2 regions of the Danxiaibacter flavus genome follow, and region 1 is predicted to be linked to the other one. Evidence: riboswitches for the same ligand, from Rfam matches in the RefSeq annotation. Region 1 holds a riboswitch; the other holds the start of a gene.
What was found. Region 1 has a riboswitch for cobalamin ahead of QTN47_RS27020 (TonB-dependent receptor plug domain-containing protein). Riboswitches for the same ligand answer to the same signal wherever they lie in the genome.

Region 1 (4,506 bases):
ACAATATGATCTCCGCTTTTTACATTAGCGAGTACTGAAGCAAAAATGGCAGCAGATCCGCTGTTGAACACAAGGCAATCTTCCGCTCCGTCAAGTGCAGCAAGTTTTTTACGAAGTATTTCCACCGTCGGATTCAGGCCACGGCTGTACAGCCATGTAGAATACTCATCGTCAAAACTGCTCCGCAAAGCCTCCACCGTTTTAAAGGCAAAGTTGCTTGTCTGCATAATCGGCGGCGCAATCGCTCTAAAGTATTCGTCCCTGTCTTCAGCGTACTCATTTAAAATATAAGATATATCCATAAAAAACTATTAATTCTAAAAATCAGTTGATGTACGGTGTACGATGTGCGATGTACAACGTAGGGGTTTACATTATTTCTTTGGCACATCGTAATTATCGTCACCTGTTTTCTGCCTGCTTATTTTCTTATGTGTCAGGAAATATATGCCCATAAAAGAAGCGAGGACAATTAGCCCCACAAGAGCGGTACCGGGCGTTTGCATAGCAATATTTATTCCAACAAACACATAAGCGCAAATAAAAACCAGCGGCATCAACGGATATAGTTTCATTGAATAAATACCCGTGCCATTCAAATGCTTTGTCTTTCTTCTTATCGAAAAAATACTTGCCGCTGAGGCCGCCATCCCAAAACAATCCAGAAAAATGGTAAAGTTCAGTATCTCCTCAAATGTCTTAGCAAGAAATACGATAATAATACATATGGCCGCAAATGTAGAAAGAGAGATTACCAGTACGTCTTTCTTTTTCGACTTTTGTTGAAAAATTGCAGGCAGCACACCATCTTCACTCATAGCAAACATTACACGCGGGTTACTCATCAACAACACATTTACATAAGCCAGTACAGATAAAAACAGCAAGGCCGAAAACGCAGATCCGCCCGATTGACCAAACATTTTTGCTGCAACAATTGAGGCAATTTCTTTTTGGCTTTGCAATTGCGTAAAACCAATCACCTTAAAATAAGAAAGATTTACGAGAAGATATAATCCTATAATTATGGCGATTCCCATGAAGATGCCCCGCGGAATATTTCTGGAAGCGTTTTGCACATCACTACCAAAATTGATCGTTTGCTGATAGCCTCCATATGTGAATGAAACGGCAATAAGGCTTGCCCCAAATGAGTGGATCCAGGAAGGAAACGAAACATCCGAAACCGCATTACTTTCGGTTACAGGCTGATGGATCTCGGGCATAAACAGTGCAGCTATAAGCATTACGATCATACCAATCTTTATGATCATCAGAACATTCTGCGTTTTAGCACTCATTCGCAAACCCAGCAAATTAACACCGTAAAATACCACAACGGCAGAAGTGGCAATCAGTGCTTTTGTAAGATCTGTTGCGGGTTCATTAAAAATTACCTGGCTTATATAACCGGAGCCGATCAACGCTACAGCGCCAAGAGAAGCTGCGTTTGAGATGAGTATGATACAGTTTACAGAAAACGCGATAGATGGATGATAAGCATGGGAAAATATGCGGTAATAGCCACCGGTCACCGGGTAGCGGCTGCCTATTTCAGCGTAAGTCAGTGCACCACATAAAGCGATAAGTCCACCCGCTATCCATGCACTAAAATATATTACCGGGTTAAGGGCATATTGTGCGGATGTAGCGGCCGTTCTGAAAATTCCCATCCCGATAACCAGCCCCACCACAACCATGGTCAAATCAAAAAGCGTTAGTTTCTGTTTGGAACTCATAAATAAAAAATAGCCTTAAATGTAGCGAAAATGTGCAAATGTGCGAATGGGCGAATGTGCGAATGGGCAAATAGGCAGATGCGTAGATGCGCGAATGGGCAGATGTGAAGATGGATGAATGGGAGCATGGGTCCATGCGCGAACTAGGAAAGCATAGATGTTTGAATAAGTGAATATTAAATAGCCGCGGGCAAAAGTCCACGCCTGCGCCTATACGAGGTTTATGGATATTTACTCTGTTCATTCACACATTTACTCGTCCGCACATCTACTAATTCGCACATTTCCCTTACTTTTGCCGCGGATTTGGTTGGCGCACGCGCCATTAAAAGGGAAGTCCGGTGTAAATCCGGCGCTATCCCCGTAGCTGTAAGCTTAACGAGCAGGATGCAAGGCATCCTTACTCAATATCTGGATCTTCATACCACTGTATTTTAACGGGAAGGTGTTCAGATGTAAGCGAGCCAGAAGACCTGCCTGATTCAAACAAGATCACTGAGCTTTCGGGAGAAAAGCCGGAGATGCAGCTACGAAAGTTTTAATAATAACTCGTTGCTGCTTTTCTACTCTTTCATTATTCGAAAGTTCATTCTTCATTAAGCATTTCAGAACAAAATACAAACAGAAGAATGAGCATGAAAAAAATTGCACTTTCAGTTACAGCACTCATGACAACACTAACGTTATGGGCACAAAAGGACTCTGCCACTAACGCCCTTGACGAAGTTGTTGTAACCGCAACCAAAAGTCCTAAAAAATTAAGCGAGACAGGCAAAGTACTCACTGTTATTTCTCACGAACAACTTGAACGCAGTGCAGGAAAGGATATTGCACAAGTACTGAATGAGCAAACAGGCATCGTTGTAAATGGCGCTACAAGCAATCCGGGCAAAGACAAAAGCATCTACATGCGTGGCGCTAAGAGTGATTATACATTGATATTAATAGATGGCATCCCGCTATACGATCCGTCAGGCCTCAGCAGCAATTTTGACATCCGCACAATACCCATTGAAAATATTGAACGTGTGGAAATATTGAAAGGCAGTCAATCTACTTTATATGGGGCAGATGCCATTGCAGGCGTTATCAATATTATCACCAAAAGAAAAGGCAATAAAGAAGTGGGCGCTTTTGCGACCGCGAGCTACGGTAGCTTTAATACATTCAAAGGCAACGCAGGGGTTAATGGAAGCACGAAAACGCTTGACTACAATGTCGCCTACACTTACTACGATACAAAAGGCATTAGCGAAGCCAAAGACCCAAACGGCACCGGAACATTTGACAAGGATGGTTATAAACAGCATGGTGTATTGGCCAATCTTGGTTTTAAAGTAAATGATCATTGGAAAATAACTCCGTTCCTGCGCTACAACACCTACAATGGTAAACTGGATGCGGGGGCTTACACAGATGACCGGGACTATACCTACAAAAGCAAAAGTCTGCAAACGGGTGTGCGCAGTGAATTAACCTTCGGCAAAAGCAGGTTTACACTAAACTATAGTTACAATACTATCAAAAGAGACTACCTCAACGATTCAGGTTATGTGCCACCATATAGCGACCAATACTATTCCGGTGGCTATAAAGGAACAGACCAGTTTGCGGAAATTGTTTACTCTACTGAGCTGGCTAAAGGTTTACAACTGGTTTCGGGAGTTGATTACAGAACATCGAATACATCTCAATCCAATACGTACATTGGAAGCTGGGGGCAGGACGTTAGCAAAATAAGTAAGGACAGCGCCATGCAACACCAGTTTAATGCATACGCATCTCTTCTGTACACCGGTAAGGTATTTCACGCCGAGGCTGGCGCCAGGTATAATAACAATTCTATTTACGGCACCAAGTGGACTTACAACTTTAATCCTTTCGTTTTCCTGAACAAAGAAGTGAAAATTTTTGCCAACATATCCAGCGCGTTTAAAACACCTACACTGTACCAATTATACGCACCAATGTATGGCAACAGCTCTTTAAAGGCTGAATCTGCGGTTACCTACGAAGGTGGAGTGCAGTATTTTCAACCTGAACAAAAGTTCAACATCAGGGGTGTTATTTATAAGCGTGACGTAAATAATGTAATTGCATTCACAAACAGATATGTAAACCAGGATGAACAGCATAACTGGGGTGTAGAAATTGAACCAACCATCAACTTCACAGAAAATCTACAGTTAGTATTACAGTATGCACACACGAAAGGTAAATTAAATACACAACTGAACGGCAAGGATTCCAGTTCATCTACATTATTGCGTGTACCAGAAGATACTTACAGCATGGCATTGAATTACCGCGCGTCTAAAAAACTGTTTTTAAGCATGAATATACAAACCTTTGGCGCAAGAAAGGATTTGGATTTTAGCACTTATCCATCTACATTGGTTAACTTGGAGGCCTACACTTTGTGGAGTGCATATGGTGAATATAAATTCAACAAACACGTTAAGGTTTTTGCTGATTTTAAAAACATTACCAATACGGATTATGTTGAAGTATTGGGATATAGCACTCAACCGGCAAGTGTACAGGCTGGATTAACTGTAACTTTTTAAATTCCTAAATAGTCATTATATGTCAATTCCAAAATTCAATCCCCGCACAACGTTACTATTACTGATCATTTGTTTTGTGGCTGTATTACGTTTATCCACAAACATGACAAAGGAGTTAAGCCCACTGGTTATGTATTCACCACTTGGCGCAATGGCCCTGTTTGGTGGCGCCTATTTTAAGGGCAACATAAAGCCATTTG
Region 2 (4,506 bases), on a different contig from region 1:
TCCTTGCGATAACCTTTTTCACTTTGGCAGATTCTGTAAATGCTCAAAAGAAATGTCATAACGGTAAATGTCCGATCGGTTATGCATGCGCACCATCCGGGTATTGTGTTCGGTATTGTTCTCATTGTCAGCCGTTTCTTATCGAATCTGCCGATGAAGTCGTTTCTGCCGAAAGTTCTCAATTCGCAGTAATCAGATTTCAAATGGATGAAGCGAAAGCTGGTTCCGTTAAAATATATGATATAGCAGGACGGTTGGTCAGGACGCTTCTTACTGAAAGTGTGCAACAAGGTGTACATCAGTTTTTATGGAATGCAAAGGATGAAAACGGGAGCCCGGTAGCTACAGGGATTTATATTATACAATTGAATGAAGGAAATAAAATGCAAACAAGAAAATTGTTTGTTGTCAGCTGACCGGATTTAAAGAATGCTCATTAAAATAATTGTGGGAAGGCAATTCTCAAATGTTATTTGCTTTTTTTGAGATGTACTAAATTAATTCCAATACTCAGCCTGAAATTAATTGGTTCACCCGGCGTATATCGCCATTCCTTGATAGCGGAGTTAAAATAACCCATTGCGGCATAGTCGGTATTGGTGAGGTTGTATACATTTAAACAGATGTTGAATCTATTAATGCTATAGCTTAATGCTGCATCAAACAAATTGTAAACAGGTAAATAATTGACAGGATCGCCGGAGGCCCAACCTGGATCTACAGCGCTTCGTTTACCCATATGCTGGTATCCAATTGCAAATGACAGGCCTCCTGATTTGTGATGTAGCACAATGTATTTTAGCCACAGGTTAGCATAGTGATCTGGAGTGCCGAAAATTCTTAAGCCAACAAGGCCGCTGCTATCTTTGGTAATTCTTGCATCTGTGTATGCATAGTTTCCTGCGATAGTTAGCGAATGTGTAATATTTCCGTTTATATCAACTTCAATTCCTTTGCTTGTTACCTGTCCGGTTTGAATATTAAAACCAGGATGGGCCGGATCTGCTGATAAGGTGTTATTCTTTGTGATCTGAAAAACGGAAAAATTTATATTCAATTTTTTGTCAAAAAAATATGCCTTCATTCCAGCTTCTATATCGCTGCCGGTAAGTGGCCTTAAGGGGGTATGATTATACACGGGAGCAATCTCCGGCGCGAAACTCTGATCATACATTGCATATATTGAAATGTCTTTTGTAAATAACCAGGTTAATCCCATGCGAGGCGTAACTACATTATAGATATTGTTTTTTTGATAATCGGGAACGGAAGTTCCGGTGTCATAAAAAGTTGCATGTGTAAAATGGCCGGCCAGGGTAATCACTAATTTTTCTGCAATTTTTATATGATCCTGCAGATAAATGGTGACATTGTTGAATCTTACTTTCTGATAGAACGTGTCAGAGAATTGCGTATTTCTCAAAGAGTCAACAGGCAGATAATATTGCGGCCTGGGGATGTATAATCCGAACTTTTTTTGTCCATAAGTATCTTTAATCTGATCATCTGTGCCGGCGCTGTAACAATCAATCCCCAACAAAAGCTTGTGTTCAATCTTTGCAGTTGTTTTAAATTTACCGTCAAAAAAAAACTGTGCTACTTTAGAAAAGTTTCGCCATTCCTCATGATTGACATACCTATATAATGTATCATTTGTCACTTGTAAAGATGGATCCGTTTGTAACCAATGAAAAATATATGAGCCGTCGATATAAGCAAGTTGGGCATTCAACTGCCAGTTATCATTGAAGATGTGTTTAAAATGGATACGGAAGTAATTATCACTGGGTGCTACCTTGTCAGTACTGGCATCTGCTACTGCAAAATTCCTTGGGAGCATGAGCATTTTGCCATCAATGGAAGGGAGGTCGGTATTGTTTCCCTTTGTTTCGGCTTTCATTAAATTGTATTCGGCAGTAAAAGATATTTTTTTAGTAAGGTCATATTTTACGGCAGCACATACAAAATACCTTGATGCTGTCCCGAATTGAAATGATCTGTTTTGACGGTGAACGCCTGCATTAAAGCGATATGAAAATTTTGACGATTTTGAAAACGTGCCACCAATATCTGCAGTAAGCCGAATCATATTGTAGCTTCCGAACCCCACATTTATATTAGATATGGATTCTTTCGACGGTTGTTTAGTTACTATGTTCACAATGCCCCCTGGTTCGGCTTCGCTCATCATAAAGCCGGCGGGTCCTTTTATGAGTTCGATTTTTTCCAACATAGCTGCGTCTTCCTGCTGGTTCCACCAAAAATTGCCGACGCCATTGCGAACTACATTATAGGTTGCGTCAGTTCCACGAATTATTAATGAATAATCATTTAATCCACCATTGATTTTTTCAACGCCGCTGACATTGCGTGTTGCTTCTGTTGTGGATAACAAGCCCTGATCTGCCATCGTTTGATGAGTAACTACCGCAATGTTTTGTGGTATCTCATTAAGTGGCAAATTCAGCCGCAATGATTCCGAAGGTTTTATTTCAACATGTTTCGAATCGAGATTTGCAACAACCGTTATTTTTTTTAGTTCCGCATATGTTTGATCAAGTTGTACGGTAATAAAAGTTGTTTCATTTTGTTTTATATGTACATTGATTGTACTATCAACATACCCTAGTAATGAGAAGCGAAGAATACAATTCCCGGGGCTTAATTTTTTGATCTCAAAATTTCCCTGATCATCAGTAATATCCCCTTTGCCGGAATTTTCTATCCGGACACTTACAAAAGCAGCTGGCATTCCATCTGAAGTTGAAACAGTACCGCGAATGGTCCCATTATTTTCATTGGAGAAAACATAAGAGGGCAGGAGTAGAAGAAAAGGGATTAGAAAAAGTTTCATACTTGCATTTTATACTTAAGTCGGTTAACTTGATTTTTAACTCTGGCGACTATATAAGAATGATAAAATGGTAAGTTGATAGGCTTGCAGCAATTTCAAGTCGTTTGGTAAAGCTAGAGAAATTCCTCCTCATTGTCAATAGAATCGGATGCCTGATGGCGCGGTTGCCAAATGCTCTGAGAGGTGTATGCTTAATCTTCTACATCCCCCAAAGATTAAAAACCTGATCCGTCACGGATACAATATGGATAAAAACACAATCTCAAAATGTAGACAGGTGTAACGCTATCAAATTCGCATCCATGGGGGATGGCACAAGCCCAATAACATTGAGTTTTGTATGTTACAAAGGCTGAGAATAGCCGGAATACGACAAATGCAGAAACTAAGAAAGCTACAAGTTTGCATCTCCGTCTTTTCACCCGATAGCCCAGCGATTGTGTGTGGTGTTTGGCAGGTCTTCTGGCTAGCTTACATATGAACATCTTCCCGTTTAAATATAGTGGTATGAAGATCCTGATGTTGAACAAGGATGAATTGCATCTTGATCGTAAAGCTTACAGCTACAGGGATAGCGCCGGATTTACACCGGACTTCCCTTTTAACGGCGCATTCGCCAGCGAAATCCGCGGCATAAATAACGGATAATTAAAAAGGGGGAATTGAAAATTCACAATGAATTTTCACGGCCAGGAATCCATCATTTTCAATTTTCACTTGTCAATTTTTCAATTATCTTCCTCTTCTTTCCCTATATTTAAGGTTATTCTTTATTTATGAGTTCCAAACAGAAACTAACGCTTTTTGACTTGACCATGGTTGTGATTGGGCTGTGTATTGGAATGGGAAGCAGGCGTTTGAGCAAATAGGAGAATGTGCGGATGTGCAAATGAGTAAATGTGCAAATGGTAAATGTGCAAATGAGTAAATGTGCAAATGAGTAAATGTGCAAATGGATAAACAGGTAAGATGTGGCAGTTATAAACGTGCGATCTTTCCTGGAATTAGGAAGATAAAAAATACGGGTGGTGAGTTACGCATGGCTATGCAGAGCTCGCCTTTAAACACCCTCAATACAATGACAATAGCCAAAACGCAACTAAAATTTATACACTAATGAAAACTTGCCATCTCTATTCCCAATTATTCATTGTGCTTCTTACATTGTTTTTTACGGAGATGATTAATGCCCAAAGCGTAGATTTTAGCAATGCCGGGATTCTGGCTTCCGCAAATATCAAATCGCCTGTTCGGGAAACAATCATAAAAATGTTGCAGGAAGAAGTGGCAAAAAGAACTTCAATCAGCCCCCAACGGTTTGCATCGTCCGGGAAAAATCAGGTTATCGCGCTGGCAGTTATGCAGGATGAAAGAGTAGACGGGCTATCGGTACCAAAACGTAATGGTAAGAACCTTCCGGAAACAAAAGCTGAAGGCTACCGGATTGTTGTTGACAGCCAAACGGGGAAACAAATTTTGTGGCTGATCGGGGCTGACGACCGCGGCGTATTATTCGCTGTCGGCGATTTTTTGCGAAAAGCCAACCTGGAGAAAAACAAAATCTTGTTCAATAAAAAAGACGAGATTGCTACAGCTCCGCTGCAGGTCATCCGTGGTCACCAACTGGGGTACCGTGCCACCAACAATTCCAC

Region 2: another riboswitch for cobalamin. It lies ahead of QTN47_RS18830 (TonB-dependent receptor); the one in region 1 lies ahead of QTN47_RS27020 (TonB-dependent receptor plug domain-containing protein).

What each region holds. Positions count from the first base shown of each region.
Region 1 covers NZ_JAULBC010000014.1:38,054-42,559, forward strand. Annotated here, with positions in the region: gene QTN47_RS27010 (trans-sulfuration enzyme family protein) at 1-302, opposite strand, end outside; gene QTN47_RS27015 (APC family permease) at 375-1,739, opposite strand; cobalamin riboswitch at 2,030-2,234, shown strand; gene QTN47_RS27020 (TonB-dependent receptor plug domain-containing protein) at 2,375-4,306, shown strand; gene QTN47_RS27025 (DUF6580 family putative transport protein) at 4,326-4,506, shown strand, end outside.
Region 2 covers NZ_JAULBC010000006.1:413,207-417,712, forward strand. Annotated here, with positions in the region: gene QTN47_RS18825 (FlgD immunoglobulin-like domain containing protein) at 1-416, shown strand, start outside; gene QTN47_RS18830 (TonB-dependent receptor) at 470-2,854, opposite strand; cobalamin riboswitch at 3,290-3,494, opposite strand; gene QTN47_RS18835 (hypothetical protein) at 4,124-4,506, shown strand, end outside.